Regions from separate parts of the Chryseobacterium glaciei genome, predicted to be linked through region 4. Evidence: riboswitches for the same ligand, from Rfam matches in the RefSeq annotation. Region 4 holds a riboswitch; each other region holds the start of a gene.
What was found. A riboswitch is a leader RNA that binds a small molecule or an ion and turns the genes downstream of it on or off. The one in region 4 is predicted to bind cobalamin.

Region 1 (5,495 bases), 1.7 Mb from region 4:
CGGGAGGAAAATCGATCACGCTGAAAACGGTAGGATTGCTTCAATTGATGATTCAGAGCGGAATTTTAGTTCCTGTTCATCCCAGGTCCGAAATGTTTTTCTTTGATAAAATCATGACCGATATTGGTGATAATCAATCTATTGAAAACCACCTTTCTACCTATTCATCAAGATTGAAAAAAATGGGAGGAATTATCCGTGAAGCTGATGCCAATACGCTTTTACTGATTGATGAATTCGGAACAGGTTCAGATCCTGAATTAGGTGGGGCTTTGGCAGAAAGTTTCTTAGAATTTTTCTATGACAAAAAGAGTTTTGCGATCATTACAACACATTATACGAACATTAAATTGGTTGTTGAAGAGCTTTCTCATGCGGAAAATGCAGCAATGCTTTTTGATGAAGAAACCTTGGAACCAATGTATAAACTGGAGGTCGGACAAGCTGGTAGTTCATTTACGTTTGAGGTTGCTGAAAAGAATAAAATTCCTAGATTTATCATTCATTCTGCGAAGAAAAAAGTGGAACATGATATTGTAAATCTTGATAAAACGATTGTAAAACTTCAGCAGGAAAAATTCGAAGTTGAAAAACTGAAAACTGATCTTGCCGAAAGAAAAGAATCCGTTGAAGACAAGCGCGATAATCTCCAAAAATTGAATGAACAGCTTCAACAAAAACTATTCAATTTCCAAAAGCTGTATGAAGATGAACATCGTAAACTTCAGTTTGGAAATAAGATTGAAACCTTTATCGACGGCTACATAAAAGGAAGATCCCGAAAAGATGTTGTGAAAGATTTTGTGAAAATTTTAGAACAGGAAAAATTCAGGAAAATCGGTGCTGATAAAGATGAAACGAAAAGACTTCAAGTTGTAAAAAGAAAAATCACGCAACAGCTGAAAAAAGAAGATGTCATTGAAAAAATAACGGAAACCAACGAAAAAATAGAGGAAAAACGTCAAACTGACCGCGCTGTTTGGATGAAAATCGGGCAACGTGTTCGTATCACAGGAAGTACAAGCGTCGGGACGATTGAAAAAATCTCCAGAAACAAAGTGATTGTGAATTATGGGACTTTCAAAACGACGATTAGTGCTGAGGAATTAGAGAGGATTTAATGATTAATATATGACTGTAAAGACACAAATTACTTTCAAAGATTTTTGGGTTTTTTATTTAAAAAGTTCTTTAATAAGATTTTTTGGTTTTCCAATTATAGCTGTTTTACTTTTTATATTTAAAGGTTTTCTGGATGGCGATGAGCAGGATATTTTTAAAAATGCTTCCATCTGGTTGCTTGTTTTATGGGTTTTCATGACTATTAGAGGTTATTTTAGCATTAAAAAAGCTTATTATTCAGACAAAAAAATACAGGAAAATATTTCTTACACTTTCGTTGAAGATAAAATTAAAACCGAAGGAGAAACATTTGAAAACGATTTTCATTGGAACACTGTTTCCAGAGTAAAAGAATTAAAAGATTGGTTTCTTATTTATCATAGTTTGCAAACAATGAATATGATTCCTAAAAAGGATTTTACAAAACAAGAAATTGTAATGCTGAGAACGATTATTAAGAATAATGGCGTAAAAGCGAAACTTAGAAACGATTAATTACCATAAAAAGAGAATGTTTATATGCATTCTCTTTCTTTTTATCATTAATACAATATATAATTATGTTCAGAAAAAGCATTTAATTTATATATTTGAAGAGTCAAAAATTTTTCATGATGATTTCCGCAAAAAAAGTTTTTTATTTATCAATTTTCAGTGTTTTTTCTTTAAGCTTAATGAAAGGGCAAAATAAAGTTCCTTTTGGAGTTGTAAAAGCTGAAGAAGGCTATGCCATGGTACGTGTTGCTAAGGATAATTACCGAAAAATTGTGGATAAAATCCGTATGCGCCGAGGAGATGTTTTTGTATATGTAAAACCCGCTCCCGGAGAAACAGAATGGATTTGGATAAAATATCCAGACAAAGACGACACCGAAAAACCTTTCGTAAGGTATGATTCTCTAAATAAAGAAGGTATGGTGAATAAAGACCGTATCGCTTACATCGATCGGTTACCGCCTTACACTCCTACCAAATCTAAAAACGGAAAATCTCTTATTTTCACAGACAACACCGATCCAAAAATTCCGGCTAACCAGAGGAGTAAAGTTATTATTGACGTTTATCCATCCAACGCGAGTTACCGTAAAAAGGTAAAAGATGCTAACGGAAAAATTCTTACCATCGATAAAGTAAAACCATGGGGAATCGGCAACGAACTGCCTGAAGGCATGACCGAAATAAAATCTATCAGAGTACAGCAACCCGGAAGAGGTTCTGTTTTTGTGAGAGAAGCTGTCAAAAATTTATTCCAGCCAACAATGGATTTCAATAACGTTGGGGTGACTTCTATCGATAATGATCACATCTTTCTTTATATGATTAATGGCTCAGGAGAAAACCGTTATACTACGCTTTGGACGATCAAAGAAGGAAAAGTTATCAGCCAGATCATCTATAATAATCCGGAATAATTCGTTTATCTTTCATATAATCCTTATTTTTGCACCGAAAAGTTATTTTGCTTTTGGCTTCTAGCTGATGGCATCTGGCTTTTTAGAAACTGGTTCTGCTTAACCGCAGATTAAAAGGGAATCGTGTGAAAATCACGAACTGTCGCGCAACTGTAAGTAACGAAAAGTCTTTATCAAGAATCCACTGTGCAAGGCATGGGAAGGAAATAAAGATGTTACGAGTCAGGAGACCTACCTATTTCTTTAAGACAAAAACTTTCGCGATCTGAAGTTTATTGATCAATGGTTTTTCAGGAATTTCTGTGTTCCTGTCATTTTCTGTTTGTTTCAATATTCGTTCTTTTCGCTTTAATTAATAATGAAATATGACTACAGAAGAAAGAATTCAAGCATCTGAAACCAGCATCTTTAAAGCGGTTTTTCCTAACACAACCAATCATTACGACACCCTTTTTGGTGGTACAGCGATGCAATTGATGGATGAAGTGGCATTTATCACCGCTACCCGATTTGCCAGAAAAAGAGTGGTAACGGTAAGCAGCGACAAGATAGATTTTAAAAGACCAATTCCCGCAGGAACTATTGTGGAGTTAATCGGTAAAGTTTCTCACGTCGGAACAACAAGTATGAAGGTAAATGTAGAAATCTACACCGAACAAATGTATTCTTACGAAAGAGAAAGAGCAATTGTTGGTGATTTTACTTTTGTGGCGATTGATGAATTTAAGAAGCCAATTCAAATATTATAAATCCTTTTTATGGTTTCGGCGGCCTTTGGCCTCCGAAACTTCTTTTATTCTAAAAAATTTCAATCATAAAACTTTAGTATTTCTACAAATTGGATTTAGATTCCCTGCGGGAATGACAAAAATGATGTTAAAGTTGATTATTTATCCTAATATTTAGTATAAAATTATCTTACAACTTTCTCAGTTTCTAAATTTTTAATCATTAAATACTGAAAAGCTTCTCCCATTTCATCTGAAGCTCTGCTGATTGCATTTTCCAACATATTTCTGACTTGATTTTCGGTTACTCCGGCTTCTGTCCAGCTTTTTCCTGAGGTATAAGAATTCAAGATGAATGGCATAATCCGGTCGATCGCACAGGCAAAAATAGCATCAGGAGTTTGTTCTTCCTCAAATTCAAGCCAAAGATTGAAGAACTCAGTACGTAAAGGTTCATCTAAAATTCCGAAAATATTTTGAGCGGATTGTCTTTCTCTTTCAAATTTCCCGACCATTGCTGCTTCATCAAATAAGAAAGTATCTCCAGCTTCAATTTCTACTAAATCGTGAATCGAAAGCATTCTGATTACTCTTAATAAATCAATATCTGCTCTGTTTTTCGCATATGGAAAAAGAATTTGAGCTAAAATAATAATCTGCCATGAATGTTCAGCGGTATTTTCTCTTCTTGAATCATCGGCATTGTAATTTCTTCTCTGTACATTTTTTAAAGCATCAACGGCTAAAATAAAATCGATTTCTTTCTGTATCTTCATTTTTACTCTTTATAGTATTGATTGATTGGATATATCTTTTAATTCAAAATAATTTTGTCCAAATGTGACACCACGATATATTTAATTAAAATTCAAACCAAATAATATTGCAAAAATAAGGGTTTTGATTGTAAAGCTCATTTATGTAAGAGATTAATTGTATTTTTAATAGAAATATTCAACATGCATCCAGAGTTTAATTATCCGGCAGAAATTAAAGGAAAAAGAAAGCTATATTCTTTATTTAAAGGGCTTAATCATCCGTTGGAAGTTATCAGCGGAAACCACCAATCTGTAGGTGATAATTATTATATCAAAGCTAGTTTTACCGATAAAAACTTCATCTTTTCTCAGGATAAAGAGTTTGTTGAATATATTTTAAAACAAAATCACAAAAATTATCAAAAATCTGAAATACAATCTGTCACTTTAGGAAAATATCTGGGGAAAGGTCTGTTGACCAACAACGGAAAGGATTGGTTGAAACAAAGAAGACTGATTCAACCAGGTTTTGGTAAGGCGAAAATTGCCAATCTTGTTTCGATTATGGAAGAAGAAATTGATAAATCTCTTGAATCATTCAAAATCGAATCTGAAGTAGATTTGTACGATTTCTTTCATTCGCTGGCTTTTAACATTGTTGCGAAAACCCTTTTCAGTTCCGATGTTGACGAAAATACAGTGAATGAATTAAGCAAAATAATCACAGAAGTTCAGGAAGTTTCTACCAAAGAAGTTCGTTTACCTTTTTACACTAATATCTTAAATATTTTCGGGGTTATTGATAAAAACATTGAAAAAAGTAAGAGATCAAAAGCAATCATTCAAAGTGTTTTAGACAAAAGAAGAAATTCGGGCGAGGAAAAGAACGATCTTTTGGATATGTTGATTCAGACGAGATATGAAGATACACAACTTCCCATGTCGGACGAACAGCTTGTTGATGAAATGCTCATCCTTTTCATTGCCGGACATGAAACTACGGCCAATGCTTTAAGTTTTATCTTTTTTGAGATCAGCCAAAGCCCAAAAGCTGAGGAAAAATTAAAAAAAGAAATAGAAAATGAAGGAGAAATGGTTTTTACTTCAGAAAATTTAATGAAGAAATCATTTACTGTAAATATCATTAAAGAAGCCATGCGTTTGCATTCTCCGGCTTGGGCGATTGATCGTGAAGCTTTAGAAGATGATAGTTTTAAAGAATATTCGTGGCCAAAAGGCACTTTAATCATCCTTTACATAAGCGGACTTCACAGAAATCCAAAATATTGGGAACATCCGGACTCGTTTATTCCTGAACGTTTTGAGGATGAAAATTCTAAAAATTTCGCCTACTATCCTTTCGGAGCCGGCCCTCGACTTTGCATCGGTGAGCATTTTGCTATGATGGAAATGGCTCTTATCGTCCGTAAATTCTACAGAAGGTTCACATTTATATCATATCAGAAAAAATTAGA
Region 2 (5,495 bases), 2.4 Mb from region 4:
AATGATATCAATATAACCATCAATTCCAAAATCATCTTCTAAATGAACTGGTCTGAAAATCCAATTAAATTCGTCTTCTACTATATTTCTTATAATTGAAACACCCTTATCTCCAATTTTTCTTTGTTTATTATATTTAGGAAATCCCTCCATCTGATATATTTTTATTGATAAAAGCTAATTTAATATAAATTTTTGATTAATATAATTTGTAATAAAATAAAACAGGAGCCCCAAAGGGCTCCCGAAAAAACAAATATCAATAATTTTAAAGCGTCTCCAAAGCAAACTCCTTACTCATCTCCCTCGAAGCCTCCACCATTGCAATCAAAGCTTTCTCCGTTTCATCCCAATGACGGGTTTTCAAACCACAATCTGGATTCACCCAAAGTTGCTGTGCAGGAATTACGGCTTGCGCTTTTTTCAGCAATTCTACCATTTCCTCTTTCGACGGAACTCTCGGCGAGTGAATATCGTAAACTCCCGGACCAATCTCATTCGGATATTGGAAATCAGCAAAAGCATTCAGCAACTCCATCTGACTTCTGGAGCATTCAATCGTGATCACATCGGCATCCATATCTGCGATATTTTGGATGATGTCATTGAATTCAGAATAACACATATGCGTATGAATTTGTGTCGCATCTTCCACACCGCTTGCCGATATTCTAAAGGCTTCAACCGCCCATTTCAGGTAATTTTGCCAGTCAGATTTTCTCAATGGAAGTCCTTCACGAATTGCCGGTTCATCAATCTGAATAATTCTGATTCCCGCTTTTTCCAAATCATTTACTTCATCACGAATCGCCAAAGCAATTTGTTTGCAAGTCAATGAACGAGGTTGATCATCACGCACAAAAGACCATTGAAGAATCGTCACAGGTCCTGTCAACATTCCTTTTACCCATTTTTGAGTTAAAGATTGAGCGTATTCCGACCAATAAACGGTCATTGGGTTCGGTCTGTGAACATCTCCAAAAATCACAGGTGGCTTCACACAACGGCTTCCGTAACTTTGAACCCAACCGTTTTGAGTAAATGCAAATCCTGCCAACTGTTCCCCGAAATATTCCACCATATCGTTTCGCTCAAATTCTCCGTGAACCAAGACATCGATCCCGATTTCTTCCTGCCAACGGATGGTTCTCTCGGTTTCCTGTTTCAATAAAGTATCATATTGTTCGGCATTCAGTTTTCCTTTTTTGAATTTTGCTCGCCAAGTTCTTACTTCTTTTGTCTGTGGAAACGAGCCAATTGTTGTCGTTGGAAATAATGGAAGTTGCAATACTTCTTGCTGAGTTTCTTTTCTTACATTGAACGGAGAATTTCTCTGCGCATCTTCTTTAGTTGTTACATCAACACGGTTTTTCACGTCCTGATTGTGGATTAATGTTGAAGTTTTACGGTTTTCAATCGCCTTTTTATTTTCAGCTAAAGCTTGTAAAACATTGTAATCCGGATTTTCTGACGCTAATTTTTTTAAATTAACAATTTCATAGACTTTCTGTTTCGCAAAAGCCAACCATTGTTTGATTTCAGGTGATAAAATATCTTCGTTTTTCTCAGAATTAAGATCAAAAGGAGAGTGTAGCAATGAACAAGACGGTGCAATAAAAACTCTTTCTGAACCAATTTTTTGAATGGCAGTTTTAATGATATTTAATGAGTTTTGGAAGTTGTTTTTCCAGATATTTCTTCCGTCAACGATTCCTAATGAAAGACTTAAAGTGTTTGGAATTATATTTAAAACTTCATCCAATTGTTCGGGAGAACGAACCAAATCAATGTGTAAAACATCGATTGAAAGAGAGGTTGCCAAGGCAAGATTATCTTTTAATCCATCAAAATAAGTTGCAATAATGAATTTCAGATTTGGAAATTGTTTTCTGATTTCAGCATAAATAAACTGATACGTTTCTTTCGCTTTTTCATTTAAATCTAATGCTAAAAACGGCTCATCAAACTGAATATATTTTGCACCATGATTTTCCAGTTCTTTTAAAATTTGAATGTAAACCGGAAGTAAGTTTTGAGCTAAATCTAGTTTGTCAAAACCTTCTTCTTTTTCTTTTGCTAACAATAAATACGTCAATAAACCGATAATGACAGGTTTTGCATTGATTCCTGCTTGTTTTGCGCTGATGAATTCCTGGATGATTTTATTGGAGAATAATTTGAATTCCTGATTTTTCTGAAATTCAGGAACAATGTAGTGGTAATTGGTATCAAACCATTTTGTCATTTTCATAGCGGTAATGTCCAAGCCGTCTTTTTGGAGACCTCTTGCCATTGCAAAATAAAGGTCGAGTTCATATTTTTTGAGAGCAATTTCCTGATAACGTTCAGGAATCGCTCCAACCGTTAACGTCATATCCAAAACCTGATCGTAATATGAAAAGTCGTTGCAGGGAATAAGATCGATTCCAGCTTCCTGCTGTAATTTCCAATTTTGGTGAGTGATGGTTTTTCCAACTTCCAACAATTCGTCTAAAGGGATCTTGCCTGACCAATAGTTTTCACAAGCTTTTTTAAGTTCTCTGTTGCTACCAATACGCGGATAGCCAAGTAAGTGTGTTTGCATTTCTTTTAAACTTTTAAATTAAATTTGATTTTAAAAGTTCTTCAGACACTTCGAAATGCTGCCGAGGAAAAGAATTTATGGAATAGAGTAGATACAGTGAGGACGTAATTTTTTCTTTAAATAAAAGAATTGGCTTAATATTTTTTTTGACGCAAAGTTTTAATTCAATTTTTTATATTATTTAAGCGGACAAAGAAGAATCAATAAATTGATTTTAAGAAGCGGGCGTATAAAACATAAGCTTCATCAGCGACAAAGTCGCAAATCTTTGCTCCCTAAAAATAAGAAGCCATAATAAAAAAATCTTTGCGTTTAAAAAATAAATCAAGTTAAAATTCAATTCAATTTAAAATTCAAAACCAAAATACGTTCAAAAGTATCATCTGTATGACCCAAAAGCTTCAAACCGCGAAAGCATTGTCCATTCGGAACAGGCAGGTCTCCTGACTTGTAACAGCTTTTGTCATCCTTCCCGTTTGCACAGTTGATCTACTTGGACAAAAACCTTTGGTATATTACTTACAGTTGCGCGACAGCTCGTGATTTTCACACGATTCCCTATTAATTTACCTTAAGTAAAACCTTTTCCGTTTGATGAGGTATGTTAAAGAACAAAATAGAGTTCAAAGATATTGGTTAAAGTAAATTGATTGGCTTTAACTGAAATATTAAGCAAAATATTTGGTTTTAATTATTTTTAAAAGTGAATTATACTGTAAATTTGAAAAATAGAATCAAAAAAAGAATATTATTCTGTGGAAAGACTCGACGAAAAGGATTTACAACTATTAAGAATCCTACAAAAGAATGCAAAATTGACCGTAAAAGAGTTGGCGAAAGAAGTCAATCTTTCAGCATCGCCTGTTTTTGAGCGAGTGAAAAGACTCGAACAGGAAGGTTATATTAAACATTATGCAGCCGTTTTGGAAGCTGAAAAGCTGAATCGTGGTTTTACCGTTTTTTGTCAGGTCAAACTGAAAATTCATGACCGTTCTGTAGGAAATGAATTTGTGAAAGATATTCTACAAATTGAAGAAGTTGCTGAATGTTATAATATTTCGGGCGATTTTGATTTTCTCCTAAAAGTTCAGGTTAGAGATATGAAGCATTATCAGGATTTTGTGTTCAATAAATTGGGCTCTGTAGATTCCATCGGAAGTACGCACAGCACTTTTGTGATGGCGGAGGTGAAGAATATTTATGGGGTGAATATTTAGAAAATCTTATATGAATATTGAAAAGTTTGCCCATTCAAGCTTATTTAAAAGGTTATAAATATTTGTAGGACAATTCTCACAAATTGTTTTATATTTTAATTCTTCATCAGATATTAGTGTATCAAAGGTTGTTAATTTTGTATTGCAAACTTTACAATTCCCTTTATCTACTTGATTATTTACATATTCTAATTTTTCTATTTCTTCTATAATTTGGTTTGTAAGATAATAAATAGTTTGTTTACTTTCTTCAAAGTGAAGTTTTGAGAAATTATTTAGCTCCTTACATTCAGATTTCATTTTTGTAAATGTGGTTATCCTTTTTTCGTAAGGTTCAAGAATGTATTGGCTGCATAGTATATTGATTCTCCCAAGATAGCCAGAAGCTTTAAATATTTTTTCTGAATTTGGATTTTTTCTATTTATCATTATTTATTATATAAAAAGGATTTAATTACCAATTATCTCCGACTTCTAATCCTACTCAAAGAAACAGAAGTAATTCCCAAATAAGAAGCAATATAATGCTGTGGAATCCTGCGGATAATCTCGGGAGACTGCTCAAATAATTGGTTGTAACGCTCTTCTGGCGTATCTTTTATTCTGGAAATAAATAATTTTTGATACTTTAAAAGTCTTTGCTGGAGATTGTTATAATAGAAATCTTTAATGTAAGGATTGCGTTCCATTTTTTGTTTGAAATCTTCAAGAGAAGCGCTGTAAACTGTAACAGGTTCTATTGTTTCAATATTATAAAGGCTCGGTAAACTGTAAAAAAGACTTTCCCAGGATGAAATAAAAGCACCTTCAAACATGAACTGAAAAGTAATTTCTTTTCCGTCATTATTGAGCCATCCTCTCGTAACTCCTTTTTCGATATAGTAAAATTTTCGAGCGATTTTCCCTTCTTCAATCAAGAGTTGTTTGGGACCGAATTTTTCCTGTTCAAAATCGCTAAGTATAGTAGATAAAATTTTTTCATCAAGTTGCATTACGTGTTTATTACTAAGTTATGCATACGAAATTAGGCATTTTTTAATCATCTTTTACTTAATGTGCGTATTTAGAATGATTTAACTTAAATAATTGCTGATTTCAATTAAATTTTGATCAGGATCGCGGAAATACACAGATTTTATTTTTCCCAAAGCGCCCGTTCTATCAACAATTCCTTCTATAATTTCTATATTTTTCTGTTTTAATTCTTCTAAAATATCATGAATATCAGTTACCGAAATAAAACAAAGATCTGCAGAACCAGCGGTTGGATGCACGGCTTTAGGTTCAAATTCATGACCTTTTTGATGAAGATTAATCTTTTGATTTCCAAAAGTCAGCGCTTTTCTGTTGTCTCCGAAGGTTACTACCTGAAATCCTAAAATATGAGTGTAGAATTCGATTGTTTTTTCAATATCAGCGACGGTTAATACGATATGGTCGATGTTTTGAATTTGCATGATTTTTTTATTTATCAATCAAATTTCGGAAGAAGTTTTAGATTTCTAAAACGTTTTTTTTCGATGGGATCGATCGGTGAAAGTGATAATGATATTCAGATTTATAATGATTTAAAAGGAATTATTTTTTCTTGAAGTAGTTTACCTTTCAAATTGTCAGCATATTTATGGGCAAATTTCTCTTTTTCTACTTTTGGAAGACTGAAATAAAAATCATCTCTTGCTTCCTTTAATTCA
Region 3 (5,495 bases), 1.6 Mb from region 4:
TTTTATCTGAGGATTTAATTATTGTCCCGTTAATTCTTTGATTCTTTCCTGCATCAGTTGAGGATCTTTCAGAGCATCCCAACCTAATGTAGAGATCACCACGACCAAATAGGCAATGTATAAAACACTTAATATAAGCCCAATGATACATAATATTCTACCTGTATTCAAATTGCTGTAATCCGAATAAAGATCTGGATTTTTCTTGTAGAGTTCGTTATCTTTTTTGTAAAGATACAATCCGATAATCCCTGTGATAATACCTACTACTCCGTAGCAACAACATCCGATGATAGATACAATTCCTAATACAAGTACCGCTGTGGCATTTGGTAATTTTTGTTGATTCATAGTTATAATTTTAATGTTTTAGTGCAAATTAAGATAAAAATGTTTGTAAAAATAAGCAATTACCATTATAATTGAATTAATAATCGCCATTATAATTAAAACATTTCCATAGTTCCTTTTTTTATCAATAAAACTTATTCCTACGGTAAATAAAAATATCAAAAGCGTGTAAACAGCCGGAAACATATGAAAAGCATCAGAGAATCTCCCTTCAAAAACCATGACAATAGCTCTTTGGGCACCACAGCCAAAACATTCTATTCCTAAGAACTTTTTGCTTGGGCACGGTAACATGAAATCCTCTATTTTCATCTTTTTTAAATATTAATTGTATAAAATTAAGAAGAAATTTTCGCTCTTAAATACTGATGTGGAAAAAAGCATTCTTCCTTCATTTCAAACGAACCCTGAACTGCGATGTATGGATTTCTTAAGATCTCTCTGGCAATAAAAATTAAATCAGCATCGCCTTTTTGAAGAATTTCTTCCGCATGTTCTACTTTTTTAATTAAACCAACTGCACCGGTTTTCACTTCCGCTTCATTTCTTACCTGAGAAGAAAGAGGAACCTGATATCCATCAAAAAGAGGAATTTTTACTCCATGAATATTTCCACCGCTTGAAACGTCTACCAAATCAACTGAATGATTTTTTAATATTTTCGCCAATTCTACACTGCTTTCAATATCCCAGCCATTTTCAGCGTATTCTGTTCCGGAAATTCTTACAAAAAGAGCAACATTTTCATTTAATTCTTCATTTACAGCATCTACAATTTCTAATAAAAATCTGATTCTGTTCTCAAAACTTCCGCCATATTCATCTGTTCTGATGTTAGAAAGCGGAGATAAAAACTGGTGAACCAAATAACCGTGTGCGCCGTGAATTTCGATCACATCAAAACCTGCTTTTACCGCTCTTCTTGCTGCCTCTTTAAAGTTTTGAACTTGTTCTTTGATTTCCTCTATTGTTAAAACATGTGGAATTCTTTCTGTTGGGTGATAAGGAATCGGGCTTGGTGCAACGGTTTCCCAACCTTCTTCAACGGGAATTTGCAAATTGTTCCAAGTTGAGCCTTTTCTTCCTGCATGAGCAATTTGTATCCCTATTTTACTGTCTGAATTCTTGTGAACAAACTCAACAATTTTCTGAAGTTTTTCAGCCTGTTCGTCATTCCAGATTCCCATACAATGGTTGGTGATCCTTCCGCGGCGTTCTACGCCGGTTGCTTCTACTATAATTAATCCTGTTCCGCCCTGCGATCTGCTTCCGTAATGGACGTAATGGAAATCATTAGCCATCCCGTTTTCACAAGAATACATACACATCGGGGACATTACCCATCTGTTTTTTACTTCAACATTTCTGAATTTTATAGGAGTGTATAACATGTTTGATGTTTTGAATTTTAATTTAAAATTTTGAAGGACAAAATAATATTGCCCACTTGGTGAAAAAGAGGTAATTTTATCCCCCTTTTTTAGGTCCACAATATATGAAAAAAGACATACAGATAGGTTACGAATATTTTAAAAATAGCAGTGAACTTAGCGATATAGAAAATACTTTGTTCGCCAGAGCAAAACAAGCAAGGGAAAATGCTTACGCGCCTTATTCCAACTTTTTGGTAGGTTGTTCGGTTTTATTGGAGAATGGAGAGATCTTCTCCGGAAATAATCAGGAGAATGCGGCTTTTCCATCAGGGCTTTGTGCCGAGAGAACGACTTTATTCTGGGTAGCAGCGAATTTTCCGAATGAAAAGATTAAAAAGATCTTTATTGTTGGCGGACCGAGAGAATTTCATGAGAAAAATCCGCCGATTCCACCTTGTGGAGCTTGCCGACAAAGCTTAATTGAATATGAAACCAAGCAGAATGAAAATATTGATCTTTATTTTTCGAGCATGAATGATGTTGTCGTGAAAGTGAATTCTATTAAGGATTTGTTGCCGTTTTATTTTGATGCTACGTTTTTGTAGTTTGTGAGTGCTTTTTTTTAACGCAAAGATCGCAAAGGTTTTCTTTAAAATTATTGAGAATATTTTTCGTTCGCAAAGGCGTTTCACTCAGCGAAGGTTGAAAGTTTCCATTTGGTGGCTTCGAGAGCCTCAGCCACCAAATGGAAGAGAAAGTCCGATCTAGCAAAATAGGTAATAAATTTCTGAAAACGGGTGGCTGAGGTTCTCGAAGCCACCCGTTTTTTGCTTGCTACTTTATCTTGGTGATTGCAACCCTAGCCCAGATAGGAACGACATCCTTTTTCTGAAATGGCTTTGAAAAAAAGCGTGGGCGAAAAAGATATAGTGGATAGCTGGAAATAGCTCTAAAAAATAAATAAAATTGTTAATGGGTAATTAATTAAACCTTTTACGATTTTGCATTTCAATTTAATAAATTATCTTTGCAAAAATTTTGGTTTCCAGTGTATTGGAATGAAAAGGGAATTGGGTGAGACCCCCAAACTGTCCCCGCAACTGTAAATCGCAACCGAAATTTCTACGAAAAACCACTGTGCAAACGGGAAGGTGTAGAAAAGCGAAAGTCAGGAGACCTGCCAAAATCATAATAAAAAAATAGATTGCTTTCGGAGGAAAAGTAAAATAGTGATGGATATAAAAAGATCTTTAGTACTGCTTTTTTCGTCTTATGGTTGTTTTCTTTTCGCACAGGAGAAAACCATAGACACCGTTTATGTTTTTGATAACCAAATGAGTAAGGTTAAGCTTTTTCATAACGTTACCACCATCACTCCTCAGGATGCTGAAAAAAATTCAACCAATCTTTCTGAACTTTTACGTTTTCAATCTGCTGTTTATATCAAAGAAAATGGTCGTGGAGCGGTTTCTTCGCCATCTTTCAGAGGTACAACAGCCTCTCAGACTGCCTTTGTATGGAACGGAATTAATATTAACTCTAACTTTTTGGGTCAGGGTGATGTTAATAATATTCCTTTTGGCGGATTTGATCAGCTTATTGTAAAATCAGGCGGAGGAAGTGTAAGTTATGGCAGCGGCGCGATCGGCGGAAGCATCCATTTAAATAATAATCTGGATTTTAACAGAGGAGCGCATGCTTCGTTATTTTCTGAGGCGGCATCTTTCAGTACTTTTAATAATTTGCTCAAAGCTTCTTACAGCAATGAGAAATTCAGTTTTAAGGCTTCCGGTCATTATTCTATTAGTGAAAATGATTATGAAGTGGAAAATTCAAATAATTATATCAACAGAAACGGAAAATACAATAATACCAATTTCAATTTTTCGGCAGCTTATAAAATAGCACCTCATCACCAAATCTCTTGGATCTCTGAGTTTTTTAATGGAAATCAGCATTATCCTATTTTCTTTGAAAGTCAGACTCCGACGAAATATGAAACTCAAAACGTAAGAAGTTTAATTTCTTGGGATTGGAATAAAACTAAGTTCAGTAATTCATTTAAAGCGGCTTATACAGAAGAAAATTTCCAATATTTCGGAAATATCAACGGGCCAAAAACGAGTGGCGGAACAGGGAAAAATTATATTCTGAAAAATGATTTTAATTATTTTATTGTTCCAAAGTTAAATTTCAACTTAATTACAGAATTTCAGGTTAATAAAGGCGAAGGTTATGCATCCGGAATCGATCATATAAGTAGAAATGTAGGTTCTGTAGCAGGATTATTACGTTATTTTACGACGAAAGATCTTCGTTTTGAAGCAGGAGTGAAAAAAGATTTTGTTGAAGATATCAGTTCGCCACTTCAATTTTCATTTTCCGGAAAATGGAATGCTACAAATTGGTATGATGTAGGAATCAGTGCTTCAAGGAATTTCAGATTTCCAACATTTAATGACCTTTACTGGAGTCCGGGCGGAAATAAAGATTTAAAACCAGAGACATCTTATCAGTTTGAATTGAGAAATCAGTTTAATATTGCTGGCGTACAACTTTCGGTTACTCCGTATTATATGAAGATCAAAGATATGATCCAATGGCTGCCTAGCCCGCTAGGGTATTACTCAGCTTTCAATACAAATAGAGTTGAGTCTTATGGAATTGAATCCAGAATCGATTATGAAAGAAAATTCGGTAAGCATAATTTGAGAACGAATTTAGGATATTCATACACTAAATCTACCAATCTTGATACTGATAAACAGTTGATGTACGTTCCTTTTCATAAGTTATTTGGAAATATTGACTATCAATATGACTTTATGAGATTGTATGTTCAGGGAATGTTCAATGGGCTGACTTATGCCGATACCAACGAAAAAAGAGAAGATGCTTTGGAACCTTATTTCGTAATGAATGCAGGTGTTTCTGCAACGATTCTTAAAAATTATACGGTAGGTTTTAAAGTGAATAATATTTTTAACCAAGTATATGCAACGACAGCATTTTATCCGATGCCTCTGAGAAACTACAGTGTGAATTTGAATATCAATTTTTAAATAAATAATTAAATATAATGAATATCAGAAAAATTTTAACTCTTGCATTTGCTGCAACATTGCTTTTCAATGTTTCTTGTACTAATGACAGCACCGACGAAGTTCTGGAAACTACCTTTGAAAATGGAATTCTTATCACCAACGAAGGTGGATTTACAACTCCGACAGCGGAGGTTTCTTTTGTAACTAATGATCTTTCTGCAGTAGCTAACAAAATTTATTCAGGAAAAAATAATGAAGTTTTAGGAAACGTTTTACAGACTATCGGTTTTGATTCTGATAAAGCTTATCTGGTTTCAAACGTACCTAACAAAATTGATATCGTTAACAGATATACTTTCAAAAAACAAGCTACAGTAACGACTAATCTTCAAAATCCGCGATATATTGCGTTTTCAGGAAGTCAATATTACGTAACCAACAATAACTTTTTTGATGTAATGAAACTGAACGTTTACAACAAAGACAATTCTTTTGTAAAAAGCATCAGTTTCGCAAGATCTGCAGAAAAAGTAGTTGAAGCTGGCGGAAATATCGTAGTACAAACTGACGGTGTTACCTACGAATCTACTCCTCCGTACAGCGAATTGCCAACAGGATACACAATTACGATTGTAAAGCCTTCTACAAACGTTGTTGACAACACCGTAACTTTGCCAAGCAACGGAATCATCAGGGACCTTATTTCTTATAACGGAGATGCTTACGT
Region 4 (5,495 bases):
CACCGATTCAAAACATGGCATTTCTAAAACGATATATGTGGGACGGAGTGATTCATAACCTCAATGAACAGCCGATAATTCCGATAACCAATGAAGATGAAATGGATAGTTCGATGCCTGAGGTTATTTCAAAATTAAGCGCAGATTCTAAGTATAAAAAACTTTTCAAATCAGCGTATGGCGATGAAGGTATCACAGGGGAAAGAGTGTTGAAAGCATTGTCACAATTTATGGCGACAATGATCTCTGCAGATTCGAAATATGATAGATTTAAACAGGGAAAAGAAAATTTTACTTCAGAAGAAACTCAGGGAATGAATTTATTTCAGCAGAAATGTGCTTCCTGTCACAGTGGAGCATTATTTACCGATGAAAGTTTTAGAAATACAGGAATGTATTATAATATGCAGTTTAAAGATGCGGGACGATATCGCGTAACGCTTGATCAAAATGATTGGATGAAATTCCGCGTTCCAAGTTTAAGAAATATTGAATATACTGCACCTTATATGCATGACGGGAGATTTTACACCTTAAATGCAGTACTTAATTTCTATTCAGATAATGTGGAAGATCAACCCAATCTTGATCCTCAATTAAAACAAAACGGACACATCGGAATTGCAATGAACGATCAGGAGAAGATTTTTATTATTGCCTTTCTGAAAACATTGTCTGATAAAAACTTTATTTCAAATCCAAAATTTGCTGAGTAAACATGAAAAGAATAATTTTAATAATAAGCTTGATTTTATGTAATTTATTTCAGGCTAAAGAAATCGCAGACAGTCTTTATATTCCCACTGATTTTCATGCAATCGTTTTTGATGATTGTGATGCATGTGGATGTGCTGCAGGGAATGGTTCGTCTGGTTTTGAGTCTTTATTGAATCCACAATTTATCGGAATTAAATATTTCGCACAGCATTATAAAGCAAAAGAAAATCTATTTGTAAAGGATTTAACGCAGGATCAATATTTCAATACCATTCAGCTTTGGGGAAAGATTCCTTTAACTAAAAAGCTAAGTGTGTATGCGAGTTTGCCATTTCATTTTCATGAAAAGAAAACAATGCAGGGTGATATTAAAATCAATGGAATTGGAGATTTGAATTTGATGGGAATCTATCAGTTAATCAATTCAAAAGATAATATTCATCAATTAAATGGAGGAGTTGGAGTGAAAGTTCCCTTAGGAAAGTTCGATGAAAAAGGAATCACAGGCGTTAATCCAAGTTTTCAGCTGGGAACTGGAAGCTGGGATTATCAGATGGTTTTGAATTATAAATTTCAGAAAAATAAAGTTGCTGTTCTTTTAAATACTGATTATACCATTAAAACAGAGAACAAAAAGCATTATGATTTTGGAAACCAATGGAATTATTCAGCCACCGGATTCTATCAACTTATCACCAATGAAAAAGTTATTTTTTCAGGAAAAGTAGGAATGCAGGGAGAAGTATATGATCGAAATAAGCAGTTTCGTGAAGATTTACCCAATACCGCAGGAAGTGCTTTATACGGAAAATTGGGTTTTGAAGCCTCTTATAAGAAATTTAGTTTGGGAAGTGAAGTGATGCTTCCCGCTTATTCTAATTTAGCAGGAGGAGATATTGAAGCAAAATCCCGATTGAGTATTTTTATCAACTTTGGAATTTAACATAATTATTTACATCCCGTTAAAATTTTAACGGGATGTTTTTGTTATTTAATTGAAATTCATTTGATTAAGTCATGTATTGTATCTGCCGATAATTTTCTATCTTTGCCGAAATCTGGTGAGCCCTAAAAAGCGCTTAAAAGGGAATTCGGTGTAAATCCGAAACAGACCCGCTGCTGTAAGCTCCACAAAAAAGTTTTTGAAAATTATATCCACTGTTTTTTTAATGGGAAGGATTTCAAAAATGGAGTAAGTCAGAAGACCTGCCAGAAGATTTAACGTTTGACGCTTTCGTGGAATAAAGCTTAGGACAACAATGATTTTGTGCAGTTATCGCTGTGCTTTTCATTGCTGCTTTCTTATATCCATTAGCGTTATTATTTTCAAAGAGCTAATGGTATCAAAATTTACTTCTGGATGTTATAAAGTTATTATCACAATTTTTGTGCTAATGGCTCAATTATATATTTCTCAAACCAGAAAAGACAGTATAAAAGAGAAATCGATCAAGGCTGTCAATATTTACAAAAAGAATTTTAAAGAAATTCTTCCTGCGCAAAAACTTTCAGGAGAACAATTGGAAAGACTGAATAGCCAGTCGGTTGCTGATGCATTGCGATATTTTTCCGGAGTTCAGATTAAAGATTATGGTGGAATTGGCGGAATGAAAACCATCAATATCCGAAGTTTGGGAAGTCAGCATGTAGGTGTTTTCTATGATGGAATTCAATTGGGAAATGCACAAAATGGCTTAGTAGATCTGGGTCGATTTTCGTTAGATGATATTGAGGAAATTTCACTGTATAACGGACAAAAAAGCGAAATTTTTCAACCTGCAAAAGACTTTGGATCGTCAGGTTCAATTTATCTTCAGCCTAAAACGCCAAGTTTTAAAGGGAATCAGAAAACAAATTTCGTTATAAGATTAAAAAATAGTTCTATCGATCTTTTTAATCCGTCATTTCGTTTAGAACAGAAAATTTCGGATAGGGTTTCTGCAAGTTTTAGTTCAGAATTTATGCAGAGTGACGGTGTTTATAAATATAGATACTCGAGGAAATATCCTGATGGAGCCATTGCTTATGATACGATTTTTAAAAGAGTTGATTCTGATATCAAAGCAAAGCGTTTTGAAACCAGTGTTAACGGAACTTTAAATAACGGAAACTGGAATGTAAGAGGTTATGGCTATTTGTCAAACCGAGGAATTCCCGGAGCTATTGTAAACAACCGTTTTGATGCGAGAGGACAAAGAATGGTTGATGAAAATTATTTCGTTCAGGCTAATTTTAGAAAAAAGATCTTTCCAAAATTTGAAACACAGTTCAAAGCTAAATTTGCTTACGATTATACTAAATATGTAGATACGGTTTCTTCAATTAAGATTCAGAACCAATATATTCAGAAGGAGTTATATCTTTCTTCGTCGAATCTGTATTCTATTACCCCGAATTGGGATGTGAGTGCCAGTGTAGACTTTCAATATAATACGCTGGATGCTGATTTGAGGCAGTTTTCTTATCCTACCCGTTATACTTCGCTTGTAGCTTTTGCGACGACTTATCAATGGAACAGATTCAAATTTTTAGGAAGTGTTTTGGGAACTTTTGTCCATGAAAAAGTAGAGCTTAATACCAAAGCTCCCGACAAAACAGAATGGACTCCGGCCGCATTTTTAAGCTATCAGCCTTTTGATTCTAAAGATTTTACGGTACGAGGTTTTTATAAACGTATTTTCAGGATGCCTACTTTCAATGATCTGTATTACACTTTAATCGGAAGCTCTTCTTTAAGACCCGAATTTACGGAGCAATACGATCTTGGTTTTACCTATCAAAAATTTTACGATAATAATAACTTCTTTAAAGGTTTCTATGTAAAAGTAGACGGATATTTCAATCAGGTGAAGGATAAAATTATTGCTTCTCCTAATGGAAGTATGTTCCGATGGACGATGCAGAATCTTGATTATGTTGAGATTTTGGGTGCAGATGTCAATATTCAGGCAGAATTGCAGGTCGGAAAAGTAAAAATCAAACCATTATTAAGCTATACTTATCAAAGTGCAAGAGATTTTTCCGACAGGGAAGAGTCTTTCTTTGGAGATCAGATCCCGTACACACCTTGGCACAGCGGAACATTTACTTTAATGGCTGATTATAAGGATTGGGCTTTCAATTACAGTTTCATTTATGTAGGAGAGCGTTACGACATCAATCAGAACAATATTGCGGTTAATCATATACAGCCTTGGTATACACACGATTTATCGATACAGAAAAAATTCAATTGGAAATCTCATCAGTTTAAAGCAAGTTTTGAAGTGAATAATGTGCTGAACCAATACTACGAAGTTGTCTTAAGTTACCCGATGCCGGGAAGATTTTTTAAACTTATTCTAAGTTATACATTATGAAAAAATTAAACTTTTCTCTGCTGTTGTTTGTATTTGTCTTTCTGGTTTCATGCCGTACAGACGAATATATTATCCCTGAAGAGCGGGAAAATTTGGCTCAGCCGGAAAATACTGCGATCAAAGGTTTTTATCTTTTGAATGAAGGAAATATGGGAACCAACAAAGCCACGCTAGATTTCTTTGATTATACAACAGGAACTTACCGCAGGAATATTTACGGAGAGATCAATCCTACAGTCATAAAGGAGTTGGGAGATGTTGGAAATGATATTCAGATCTATGGCGGTAAAATGTATGCAGTCATCAATGTTTCCAATAAAATTGAGGTGCTGGATGCAAAAACGGCAAAGCGTATCAAAACCATTCAATTAGAAAACTGTAGATATATAACTTTTAAAAACGGAAAAGCCTACGCGTCAAGCTATGCAGGACCTGTTTCCCTTGATCCGAATGCACCTTTGGGTAAAGTAGCAGAGATCGATACGGTTTCTCTTTCCATTCAACGAGAAGTGACGGTTGGATATCAGCCGGAAGAAATGGAAATTATAGGAAATCAACTTTTTGTAGCCAATTCCGGAGGGTATAAATATCCAAATTATGACAGAACCGTTTCTGTGGTTGATCTTTCTACATTTAAAGAAATCAAGAAAATAGATGTTGCGATTAATCTTCATCACATCAAAAAAGATAATTACGGCGATTTGTATGTGACTTCAAGAGGTGATTATTATACAATTCCGTCGAGTTTGTATTTAGTTGATCCTGTCACGGGAACGGTGAAGAAAGATTTTCATATCGGAATAAGTGAAATGACGATCGTTAATGACAAACTTTATTATTACGGAAACGAATTCAATTACAACACGCATACCTACAAGAAATCTTTCGGAATTATTGATGTTAAAACAGAGCAGATCATTTCCAATAAAGTGATCGATCAGGAATATGTTGACTTGATCAAAACACCTTACGGAATTGCCGTAAACCCAATCACAGAAGATATATACATTACAGACGCAAGAAATTATGTTTCCACAGGATTTGTGTATTGTTTCGACAAAAACGGACACTTCAAATGGAAAACCGAAGGCGGAAATATCCCCGCACATTTCACTTTTTTATATAAATAAATGAACCCCAAAAATATGGAAAGAAATATTTTTAAAATTTTAAAAACCACATTCTTTGCTTTTCTTCTTATAGGAATTATAGGTTGTAAAAGTGACAGTGATGAAGAGGTAAATAATGATAATTCTTCTTTTGAAGGGTTGAAGGAAAACTATACGATTGATCGTTTCAAAGTTTTAAACATTACCCCGAAATTAAACGGAAAACTAACATGGAGTATCAATGATTCTATTATTTCTGAAAATTCTGAATTGGATTTTATCAGTCCTGTTGTAAAAACATATCCTTTAA

Region 1: it holds a riboswitch for cobalamin, as region 4 does, so the genes downstream of both, A0O34_RS15430 (acyl-CoA thioesterase) here and A0O34_RS07505 (TonB-dependent receptor) in region 4, are expected to answer to the same signal.
Region 2: it holds a riboswitch for cobalamin, as region 4 does, so the genes downstream of both, metE (5-methyltetrahydropteroyltriglutamate--homocysteine S-methyltransferase) here and A0O34_RS07505 (TonB-dependent receptor) in region 4, are expected to answer to the same signal.
Region 3: it holds a riboswitch for cobalamin, as region 4 does, so the genes downstream of both, A0O34_RS14620 (TonB-dependent receptor plug domain-containing protein) here and A0O34_RS07505 (TonB-dependent receptor) in region 4, are expected to answer to the same signal.

Annotation. Positions count from the first base shown of each region.
Region 1 is NZ_CP015199.1:3,415,942-3,421,436, reverse strand. It holds gene A0O34_RS15445 (endonuclease MutS2) at 1-1,121, shown strand, start outside; gene A0O34_RS15440 (YcxB family protein) at 1,132-1,617, shown strand; gene A0O34_RS15435 (hypothetical protein) at 1,734-2,534, shown strand; cobalamin riboswitch at 2,608-2,787, shown strand; gene A0O34_RS15430 (acyl-CoA thioesterase) at 2,900-3,283, shown strand; gene A0O34_RS15420 (HD domain-containing protein) at 3,448-4,038, opposite strand; gene A0O34_RS15415 (cytochrome P450) at 4,222-5,495, shown strand, end outside.
Region 2 is NZ_CP015199.1:4,061,561-4,067,055, forward strand. It holds gene A0O34_RS18265 (DUF4365 and DUF1817 domain-containing protein) at 1-153, opposite strand, end outside; gene metE (5-methyltetrahydropteroyltriglutamate--homocysteine S-methyltransferase) at 269-2,584, opposite strand; cobalamin riboswitch at 3,001-3,185, opposite strand; gene A0O34_RS18275 (Lrp/AsnC family transcriptional regulator) at 3,340-3,801, shown strand; gene A0O34_RS18280 (hypothetical protein) at 3,808-4,230, opposite strand; gene A0O34_RS18285 (Crp/Fnr family transcriptional regulator) at 4,263-4,793, opposite strand; gene A0O34_RS18290 (VOC family protein) at 4,875-5,258, opposite strand; gene A0O34_RS18295 (hypothetical protein) at 5,360-5,495, opposite strand, start outside.
Region 3 is NZ_CP015199.1:3,260,218-3,265,712, reverse strand. It holds gene A0O34_RS14640 (CCC motif membrane protein) at 19-351, opposite strand; gene A0O34_RS14635 (DUF2752 domain-containing protein) at 370-663, opposite strand; gene A0O34_RS14630 (NADH:flavin oxidoreductase/NADH oxidase) at 690-1,742, opposite strand; gene A0O34_RS14625 (cytidine deaminase) at 1,847-2,329, shown strand; cobalamin riboswitch at 2,747-2,923, shown strand; gene A0O34_RS14620 (TonB-dependent receptor plug domain-containing protein) at 2,957-4,786, shown strand; gene A0O34_RS14615 (DUF5074 domain-containing protein) at 4,804-5,495, shown strand, end outside.
Region 4 is NZ_CP015199.1:1,678,316-1,683,810, reverse strand. It holds gene A0O34_RS07515 (cytochrome-c peroxidase) at 1-716, shown strand, start outside; gene A0O34_RS07510 (transporter) at 719-1,660, shown strand; cobalamin riboswitch at 1,760-1,945, shown strand; gene A0O34_RS07505 (TonB-dependent receptor) at 2,112-4,076, shown strand; gene A0O34_RS07500 (YncE family protein) at 4,073-5,206, shown strand; gene A0O34_RS07495 (cell surface protein) at 5,222-5,495, shown strand, end outside.